3 linked regions of the Shumkonia mesophila genome follow. The protein of the gene in region 3 interacts with the protein of the main gene of each other region in a pairwise test. Links are inferred from orthologs where the notes say so. Each region holds a gene or a part of one and is shown on either strand. Other genes may lie near its edges. The genes, in order: ODR01_RS16035, ODR01_RS00475 and ileS.

Region 1 (2,921 bases), on a different replicon or contig from region 3:
GACGTCGAAATTGAGGTAGGGCAGCAGGTCGATCTTGTTGAGGAGCATCAGATCGGCCTGGAAGAACATGTCGGGATACTTCAGCGGTTTGTCCTCGCCCTCGGTCACCGACAGCACGACGATCTTGTGGGCCTCGCCGAGGTCGAAGGCCGACGGGCAGATCAGGTTGCCGACGTTCTCGACGAACAGCACGCCGCCCTCGGCCGGGTCCAGTTCCTCCAGCGCGTGGCCGACCATGTGGGCGTCCAGATGGCAGCCCTTGCCGGTGTTGAGCTGAATGGCCTTGGCCCCGGTCTTGCGGATACGCTCGGCGTCGAACTCGGTTTCCTGGTCGCCTTCGATCACCGAAACCGGGAAGCGATCCTTCAAGTCCGAAATGGTGCGAACCAGCAGCGTCGTCTTGCCCGACCCCGGGCTGGACACCAGGTTCACCGCGAAGACGCCGCGGCCGGCCAGAAGGCGCCGGTTGGCATCGGCGTAGCGGTTGTTGACGGACAGGATGTCCTGCTCGATCTGAACGATTCGGGCCTCGCTGGTGGCCGCGTCGTGGACGGCTCCCATCGTTCCGTGCTCGTGGGAATGCCCGTGCTCGTGGTCATGGTCGTGACCATGATCGTGGTCGTGGGAATGGCCGTGATCATGGTCATGATCGTGGGGATGGGCATGATCGTGGTCATGGTCGTGGCCGGGTTGCCCGCAGCCGCATGTAACGCACATCAGTCGACCTCCAGTTCCTTGATCCGCAGCCCGTCGCCTGCCCGCAGCTCCAAATCGAATCCCCCACAGCGGGGACAGGGAGTGTAGCGTTCCTTCACCGGAACGCTGGCCGCGCACTTCTTACACCACGCCTCGCCCGGTGTGCGAACGATTTCAAGTGCCGCCCCGTCTGCCAGGGTGCCGCGGGTAACCGCCCCGAAGCACATCTCGATGGATTCCGGAACGGCCGTCGAGAGCATCCCAATCTCCAGCGTCACGCGCCGGACGCGGGAATAGTTCTGCACGCCCGCCTGCTCTTCCAGAATCCTGAGAACGCCCTCGCAAAGCGACATCTCGTGCACGTCCGCCCCCTTCACTCACCGGCACCGGCCGGCAATCGCCGCCGGAACGAACGCGAACCACAAGCTTCCCGGACCGTCATCGATCCGCGGGAAGATTTCCATGCATCCATCATCGGACATTTGCCAGGAGAATTCACGCATTATTCTGAGAATAGAATTTATTCCAATCCGGCCAAGATGGCCGCGACGGGGCGAAAAAAGAACTCCTGGCTCAAAAATGCAAGCAGATTTTTCAGCCGCGCCCGGCCGCCACGAGGGCACGGATTTCGGCTTCCGCGACGTCGGCCGCCGCCGCCACCTCGACCGACAGCCCCTCGCCATAGGAAAAATCGCGCCCCTCGATGCCATAGACCGTCATCCGGCCGGGCAGACGGCCCAGGATGCGCGCCATTTCGATCGCCTCGGCGACCGAAAAGAGATGGCTGGAATAGTGAAACAGGCCGGTCGGCAGCCGGGTTTCGGCCGCCTCGAAGCGATGGAGGGTTCCCGCCGCCGCGCCCGAGGAGGCCGCGTCCACCAGCACGACGTGGGGAAAGCCCTGCCAGGCCTCCATCAGCTCGGCCCCCTCGCCGCTCTCCACCCGGGTTGCAATGCCGCTGGCCTCCAGGCGCTCGGCAATCACCGGCCCGACGCCATCGTCGTGCCGGAAGCGGTTGCCAATGCCGAGAACGAGAATGCCCGTGCCTGCCACCCCTACTCCCGATCGATGGTGAACTTGAGGAAGTGCGTGGCGCACGAAATGCACGGGTCGTAGTTGCGGATCGTCTGCTCGCACCGCCACTTCAGGTCTTCGTCCGAAAGACGCAAATTGGCCCCCACGACGCCCCGCAGGTCGCGCTCGATCTGCGGCTGGTTCTGCGATGTCGGGGCCTGGATGCGCGCGGCGACGATGCGTCCCTCGTCGTCCAGTTCGTAGCGGTGGAAGCAGATGCCGCGCGGCGCCTCGGTGCAACCGGCGCCGACGCCGCGGCGCGGCGTCACCGCCACGCACGACTCGTCGGGCTCCTCGTAGGCCTCGGCCAGCCGGATGGCCTCCTCGCAGGCGTAGACGGTCTCGACCATGCGTACCAGGATGCTCTGGTAGAGGTTGTTGCAGGTCTTGCCGAGGCCGATGTCCTTGGCGACCCGCTTGGCCAGCTTGGAAAGCTGCGCGTAATTGTTGTTGTAGCGGGCGTTCGGCCCCGTCAGATAGACGGTGCCGTCCATCATCATGCCGTGCAATGCGTTCGAATGGCGCACGTGCTCTTCCTTGAAGTGCTTGTGGAAGTCGGCGACCGGAATGTCGAGCCCCCGGTTGGAAACGATCCGCCCCTCGTGAATGGCGTATTCGTCAGGATGGCGCAGCGATACGCAGGTATAGTCGTCCTCGTAATCGGGAAACTCGAAGCCGCCGAACACCTTGGCCACGCCGATGGCGGCGTCGATGGCCCATTTCAGGGGCTCGATCAGCTCGCGGATCTTTTCCTTGCGCGGCGCCCGGTAGAAGCCGCCAACCTTGAGGTTGATCGGATGGGCCGCCCGGCCGCCGATGACCTCGATGATGGTGTTGCCGAGCTTCTTGAGCTTGAGCGCGGTCTCGACGATCTCGGGATCGTCCTTGGCCAGTTGCAGCGCGTCCTGCAGCCCCAGGAAGTCGGGGGCGTGCAGCATGGCGGCATGCAGCACGTGACTTTCGATCCACTCGCCGCAATAGATGAGCCGGCGCAGGTCGCGCAGCGGCCCGGTGACGGTGACGCCCAGCGCCTGCTCCATGGCCTGGCTGGCCCCCATCTGGTAGGCGATCGGGCAAATCCCGCAGATGCGCGCCGTGATGTCGGGAGCGTCGCTATAAATCCGGCCGCGGAGAAAGGCCTCGAAGAAGCG
Region 2 (3,082 bases), on a different replicon or contig from region 3:
CGCCGGTTGGCCGCCTCATCGGCGCCACCGCCGGCAAAGTCGTCGAACGCCTTTTCGGTGACGCGGATGATATGGTCCTTGACGAACGCCGCACCCTCGACGGCGCCATCCTCGGGATGCTTCAGGCAGCACTCCCATTCCACCACCGCCCAGCCCTCGAAATCGTTGGCCGCGAACTTGGAAAAGATGGCGCCGAAGTCGATGTGGCCGTCGCCCAGCGAGCGAAACCGGCCGGCGCGGTCGACCCACGGCTGGTAGCCGGAATAAACCCCCTGGCGGCCGGTCGGGTTGAATTCCGCGTCCTTGACGTGGAACATCTTGATGCGGTCCTTGTAGATGTCGATGTTCTCCAGATAGTCGAGGGCCTGGAGCACGTAGTGCGACGGGTCGTAGAGCATGTTGCAGCGGGGATGGCCGCCCACCCGCTCCAGGAACATCTCGAAGGTGATGCCGTCGTGCAGGTCCTCGCCGGGATGGATCTCGTAGCAGACGTCGATGCCGCACCTGTCGGCGGCATCGAGGATGGGCCGCCAACGGCGCGCCAGTTCTCCGAACGCGGTATCGATCAGCCCGGCCGGACGCTGCGGCCACGGATAGAGGAATGGCCAGGCAAAGCCGCCGGAAAAAGTGGCGAGAGCGACCGTTCCCAGGTTCTGTGACGCCCGCAGCGCCTTCGTCATCTGGTCGACCGCCCACTCGCGCCGCGCCTCGGGTTTGCCCCGCACCTCGGGCGCGGCGAACGCATCGAACGCCTCGTCATAGGCGGGATGGACGGCCACCAACTGTCCCTGCAAGTGGGTTGCCAGCTCGGTGACCTGAATGCCGTTGGCCGCCGCCACGCCCTTGATCTCGTCGCAATAGGTCTTGGACTCGGCGGCCTTCGCCAGGTCGAAGAGCCGCCCGTCCCAGGCCGGGATCTGGACCCCGACATAGCCGCACTCGGCGGCCCATTTCGTGATGCCGTCCCACGAGTTGAACGGCGCCGCGTCGCCGGCGAACTGCGCCAGGAAAAGCGCCGGTCCCTTGATCGTTTTCATCTCGCACTCCCGTTCATGTGAACCTTGCTTGTCGGTGGGAAACCGGAAAGCGGACCGGCACGCGGCCCGCCTTCCAGGCCTGCTCAGAAGGGGGAGTCGGGATAGTAGAACTGCTTGGCGTTCTCCGGCGTGATGAGGACGGAGTCGATGATGTATTCCTTCTTCGTCTCCTTGCCGCCGGCCATCTTTCCCGCGGTGATCTCCATGGCATCGGCGATCATGGTCGGCGGATAGGTGACGTCGACCGGAATCAGCTTGTCGCCGTCCATCACCCGCTTGACGATGTCCTTCATGCCGGCGCCACCGACAACAAAGAGTTTGTCCTGGCGGCCGGCCTGGCGGATCGCCTCCATGGCGCCGAGCGAGATGTCGTCGTCCTGCGCCCACACGGCGTCGATCTCGGGGAAACGCGCCAGGAAATCCTGCATCACCTTGAAGCCGTCGTCGCGGTTCCAGTTGGCGTACTGCGAGGCCAACACCTCGATGTCGCTGCCCTTGATCGCCTTCATGAAGGCATCGAAGCGCTGGTTGTCGATCACCGTCGGGATGCCCCGGAGAACGACGATCTTGGCGGATTTGCCTTCAAGGCGCTTGCGCATGTACTCGCCGGATATCCGGCCCATCTGCGGGTTGTTGCCGGCCACGTAGATGTCCTGGATCGACGGGTCCCCGAGGCCGCGGTCGACGACGGTGACGAAGACGCCAGACTGTTTGACCTGGCGCACCGGATCGGTCAGCGGGTCGGATTCGAACGGTAGGATGACCAGCGTCTTGATCTGGTGGATGGAGACGAGATCCTCGAGGTCGTTCGCCTGGCGGGCGGCATCGGGCGCCGAAACCAGCACGATCTTGAGGTTCGGGTATTGCTTCTCGAGACGTTCTTTCGCCTGCTGGGCGTGGAAATTGATGCCTCCCGTCCACCCATGCGTGGCCGCGGGAATCGAGACTCCCATCTTGATCTCCTCGGCCGCGTGGGTCGCCGTGACGGCGGCGAGGCCGAGCGCGATGGCTGCGAGCGATGATTTGAACCACATGGCTTTTCTCCCCGTACTGTGATGCGGCCGGCCGGTGGCAATTCAGCCGGTTCCGCGCGTGCCGTTCCCTCGCTGGAGGAGCACGGCGATGATGATGATGGCGCCCTGGATGGCGCCGTTGAGGTAGACGCTGATGGCGCCGGTAAGGTTGAGGATGTTGCCGATCAGGGTCAGCGTGACGGTGCCGACGACGGTCCCCCAGATGCGCCCGTAGCCGCCCTTGAGCCGGGTGCCGCCGATGATCACGGCGGCGATCGCCTCGAGTTCCCACAAGAGGCCGGTGGTGGCCGAGGCCGAGCCCAGGCGCGGCACGTAGATGGCCACGGCCAGCGCGACGCAAAGCCCCTGGATGACGAAGGCCATCGTCTTCACTGCGTTGACGCTGACTGCCGAATAGCGCGCCACCTGTTCGTTGGAGCCGATCGCCGAGCAGTAGCGGCCGAAGCGGGTGCGATAGAGAATCACCGCCCCGGCGGCCGCCACCAGCGCAAACAGGATGATCGGATAGGAAATCCCGAAGATGCCGCCGTAATAGAGCGGCCGGTAGACCGTGCGCACCGCAGGGTCCAGCGACAGTGTGCCGCCGTTGGCCAGGTAGGTGACCAGGGAGCGGAAGATGCCCATGGTGCCGAGGGTGACGATGAAAGCCTCGATGCGGCCCTTGGTCACCAGCACGCCGTTGACGCCGCCGGCGACGATGCCCAGGCCGACGGAAACGGCGATGCCGGCAGCGACGATGAGAGCGCCTGCCCCCGCCCCGCCGACCAGGGCGTTCATCGCGATGATGGCGACGCCGGCGATGAAGGCAGCCATGGATCCGACCGAAAGGTCGATCGCCCCGGCCGCGATGACGAAGGTCGCACCGATGGCGATGATGCCGATGAAGGCCGACCGCGTCAGGACGTTGACGATATTGCTGGGATTGAGGAAGGCCGGATTGACGAGTGTCGCCAGCACGATCAGCGCGGCGAGCGCCAGGAACGGCCCCCAGACCTTCAGGTCGACCCTAAT
Region 3 (3,487 bases):
GGCATTGTAGGCACTGTCCTGATTGAACATGCCGAAGCTGACACCGCGATTCCACCCCATCACCAGGTTGAAGAAGGGGGTCACCGGCAGAACGCGGGGCGGCCGCATGACGGATTCGAGAATCCACCACTTGGTCGCCTGATCGAGCCCAAAGACCAGAAGCACCATGCCAATCCCCAGCCGGACTACGCTCTTGGATCGCATGGCGTCCTCCCGTTTCCGCTTTCGCCGGTCAGGTCAGCGGCTCCGGATGCTTGTGCACGGCGTCGGCACAGCGGCCGCAGACGTCAGGGTAGGTGGAATCGGCACCCACGTCGTCCAGGACCTTCCAGCAGCGCGCGCATTTCTTGCCATCGGCCGGGCCCGGGACCACACCGACGCCGGCGACGTCGCTCAACCGGAAGGCTTCCGCCGGCGCCTCGCCTTCACGCAATGCGGCGCTCGACGTGATGGCGATCTCGGCGAGATCGACGCCGGCCATGGCCTGAACGTGCGCCGCCGTCGCGAAGACATCGACGTGGGCTTCGAGGCTGGAGCCGATGCGCTTGGCGGCGCGTTCCAGTTCCAGCGCGCCGGTCACCACGCGCCTCAAGTCGCGCACCGTCGTCCACTTGGCGGCCAGCGCATCGTCGCGCCACACCGCTGGGATGGTGGGGAACTGGCGCAGATGGACGCTCTCGTCCGTGCCGGGATGGCGCATCAGCCAGGCTTCTTCTGCGGTGAAGCAGATGAAGGGGGCCAGCCACGCGGTCAGGCAGTTGAACAGTTCGTCCAGCACGGTGCGCGCCGCCCGCCGGGTCACCGAATCGGCGGCGTCGCAATAAAGCGAGTCCTTGCGGACGTCGAAATAGAAGGCCGACAGGTCTACGGCGCAGAAGTTGTGCAATTCGCCGAAGAACGGATGGTACTGGAAGTCGGCGCACGCTTGGCGCAGTTGACCGTCCATTTCCCACAGGCGGTGCAGGATCCAGCGCTCCAGCTCGGGCATCTGATCGACCGGCAGGCGCTCGGCCTCGGTAAAGCCGTTCAGGTTGCCCAAGAGATAGCGCAGCGTATTGCGCAGCCGCCGGTAGATGTCGGCATTGCGTTTCAGGATCTCGGGGCCGATGCGCAGGTCTTCGGAATAGTCCGACCCCACCACCCACAGGCGCAGGATGTCGGCACCGTGTTCCTTCATCACGTCCTGCGGCAGAATGGTGTTGCCGAGCGATTTCGACATCTTCTGGCCGTCCTCGGCCATGACGAAGCCGTGGGTCAACACCGCCTCGTAGGGCGCCTGGCCGGTGGTGCCGCAGGATTCCAAAAGCGAGGAATGGAACCAGCCGCGATGCTGGTCGGAACCTTCCAGATAGAGGGACGCCGGCCATTTGAGGTCGGGCCGCGCCTTCAGCACGAAGGCGTGGGTACAGCCGGAATCGAACCACACGTCCAGGATGTCGGTCACCTGCTCGTAGTCCCTGGCGTCGTACTCGGGAGCCAGGAAACGGGCCGGGTCGGCCGTGAACCAGGCGTCCACGCCCTCCTTCTCGACGGCGGCGACGATACGGTCCAGGACCTTCTGGTCGCGCAGCGGCTCGCCGGTGATGCGATTGACGAATACCGTCAACGGCACGCCCCAGGCGCGCTGGCGCGACACGCACCAGTCGGGCCGCGAATCGATCATGCCGTAAAGCCGCGTCTTGCCGGCCGCCGGCACGAAACGGGTCGTCTCGATGGCCTTGAGCGCGGTATCCCGAAGCCCGGTGTTCTCCATGCTGATGAACCACTGGGCGGTGTTGCGGAAGATCAGCGGCGCCTTGGAACGCCAGGAATGCGGATAGCTGTGCACCAGCGTGCCCGAGGCCAGCAGCGCGCCCATCCCTTTCAGCACCTCGACGACCTCGGCATTCACGTCGAACACATGCTTGCCGGCGAACATCGGCACGTGGGCGAAGAAGCGGCCGTCGCCGTCCACCGTCTCGGGCACCGGCACGCCGTTCTTCATGCCCAGTTCCCAGTCGTCGGCGCCATGGCCGGGCGCGATATGCACGAAGCCGGTGCCGGTGTCGATCTCGACGAAATGGGCGGGCAGCGCCGGCACCTCGAACTCGTAGCCGTGACCATGCAATGGGTGATGGCAGACGGTGCCGGCCAGCTCGCCCCCCTTGAGCCTACGCACGATGGCATGCTCGGCGATGCCGGCCGCCTTGGCGATCTCGGGCACCAGCGCCTCGGCGAAGATCATGCGCTCGCCGACCTTGGCCAAGCTCTTTTCCGTCACCGCCTTGACCTCGACCACCACGTAGTCGATGCCTTCCCCATAGGCGACCGCGCGGTTGCCGGGGATGGTCCACGGCGTGGTGGTCCAGATCACGATGGCGGCGCCGTCCAGTCCCTGGGCGGCGGTTTTCGCGATGGGGAAGCGCACATAGATGGTGGTCGACGTGTGGTCGTAGTACTCGACCTCGGCCTCGGCCAGCGCGGTCTTCTCCTCGACCGACCACAACACCGGCTTGGCACCTTTGTAAAGCGCCCCGCTCATCAGGAACTTGCCGAACTCGCGCACGATGGTGGCCTCGGCGTCGAAGGCCATGGTGGTGTAGGGATGATCCCAGTCGCCGACCCCGCCCAGGCGCTTGAACTCCTCCTTCTGGACCTCGATCCAGCGGGCGGCGAATTCGCGGCATTCCTGGCGGAACTTGACCACCGGCACCTGGTCCTTGTCCTGGCCGGCCGCCCGGTACTTCTCCTCGATCTTCCATTCGATGGGCAGGCCATGGCAGTCCCAGCCGGGGACGTAATTGGCGTCGTAGCCCAGCATCTGGCGCGAGCGCACAATCACGTCCTTGAGGATCTTGTTGAGCGCCGTTCCCATGTGGATGTTGCCGTTGGCGTAGGGCGGGCCGTCGTGCAGCACAAACTTTTCGCGGTCCTTGCCCTGCTCGCGATGGCGGCCGTAAATGTCCATCTTCTCCCAGCGGGCCAGAAACTCGGGCTCGTGCTCGGGCAGCCCCGCTTTCATCGGGAAGTCGGTCTTCGGCAGAAAGATGGTCGGCTTGTAATTCACGCTCATGGGATGGCTCGCTGATTGCCGCGCCCCGACGGGGGCCGCGTTACGTGGCGTTATAAAGCATTTTACGGCCGCGCCAAGATCCTGCGGGCCCGTTCGCTGTCCTCGGCGATCTGCTTCTTCAGTTGCTCAAGGCCGTCGAACTTCTGTTCCGGCCGCAAAAAGTCGACGAGGGCGACCCGCACACGCCGCCCGTAAAGATCGCCGGAAAAATCGAAGATATGCGCCTCAAGGCCGATGTCGGCGCCGGCGAAAGTCGGCCGGTAGCCGAGGTTGGCGACGCCGTCGTGCCAGACCGTCCTGCCGTTGTCCTCGATACCGATGCGGGTCGCATAGACGCCGGTGGCCGGGCGCAGGAATTCGCCGAGCCTGATGTTGATCGTGGGGTAGCCCAGCGTGCGCCCCCGGCGGTCGCCGACCACCACCCGCCCCTCGATC

The links.
Region 1: the proteins of ileS (region 3) and ODR01_RS16035 interact in binary tests that used the Escherichia coli proteins (3 or more experiments, as listed by UniProt). The link is inferred for Shumkonia mesophila from one-to-one orthologs.
Region 2: the proteins of ileS (region 3) and ODR01_RS00475 interact in binary tests that used the Escherichia coli proteins (3 or more experiments, as listed by UniProt). The link is inferred for Shumkonia mesophila from one-to-one orthologs.

The regions. Positions count from the first base shown.
Region 1 is NZ_JAOTID010000010.1:14,543-17,463, reverse strand. What follows is about bases 21-2,787. They hold ODR01_RS16035 (hydrogenase maturation protease), read right to left. Parts: upstream 1,750-2,787; coding sequence 1,291-1,749; downstream 21-1,290. Other genes in these bases: ODR01_RS16030 (Ni/Fe hydrogenase subunit alpha), read right to left, coding at 1,752-2,787; hypA (hydrogenase maturation nickel metallochaperone HypA), read right to left, coding at 717-1,049; hypB (hydrogenase nickel incorporation protein HypB), read right to left, coding at 21-717. Also shown: more of hypB, read right to left, coding at 1-20; more of ODR01_RS16030, read right to left, coding at 2,788-2,921.
Region 2 is NZ_JAOTID010000001.1:103,486-106,567, forward strand. Bases 97-3,024 are described here. They hold ODR01_RS00475 (ABC transporter substrate-binding protein), read right to left. Parts: upstream 2,072-3,024; coding sequence 1,121-2,071; downstream 97-1,120. Other genes in these bases: ODR01_RS00470 (sugar phosphate isomerase/epimerase family protein), read right to left, coding at 97-1,037; ODR01_RS00480 (ABC transporter permease), read right to left, coding at 2,114-3,024. Outside these bases: more of ODR01_RS00470, read right to left, coding at 1-96; more of ODR01_RS00480, read right to left, coding at 3,025-3,082; ODR01_RS00485 (sugar ABC transporter ATP-binding protein), read right to left, coding at 3,078-3,082. UniProt on the Escherichia coli protein: Part of the ABC transporter complex RbsABC involved in ribose import. Binds ribose. Also serves as the primary chemoreceptor for chemotaxis.
Region 3 is NZ_JAOTID010000008.1:127,424-130,910, forward strand. Bases 33-3,365 are described here. They hold ileS (isoleucine--tRNA ligase), read right to left. Parts: upstream 3,053-3,365; coding sequence 233-3,052; downstream 33-232. Other genes in these bases: lspA (signal peptidase II), read right to left, coding at 33-204; ODR01_RS14660 (bifunctional riboflavin kinase/FAD synthetase), read right to left, coding at 3,115-3,365. Also shown: more of lspA, read right to left, coding at 1-32; more of ODR01_RS14660, read right to left, coding at 3,366-3,487. UniProt on the Escherichia coli protein: Catalyzes the attachment of isoleucine to tRNA(Ile). As IleRS can inadvertently accommodate and process structurally similar amino acids such as valine, to avoid such errors it has two additional distinct tRNA(Ile)-dependent editing activities.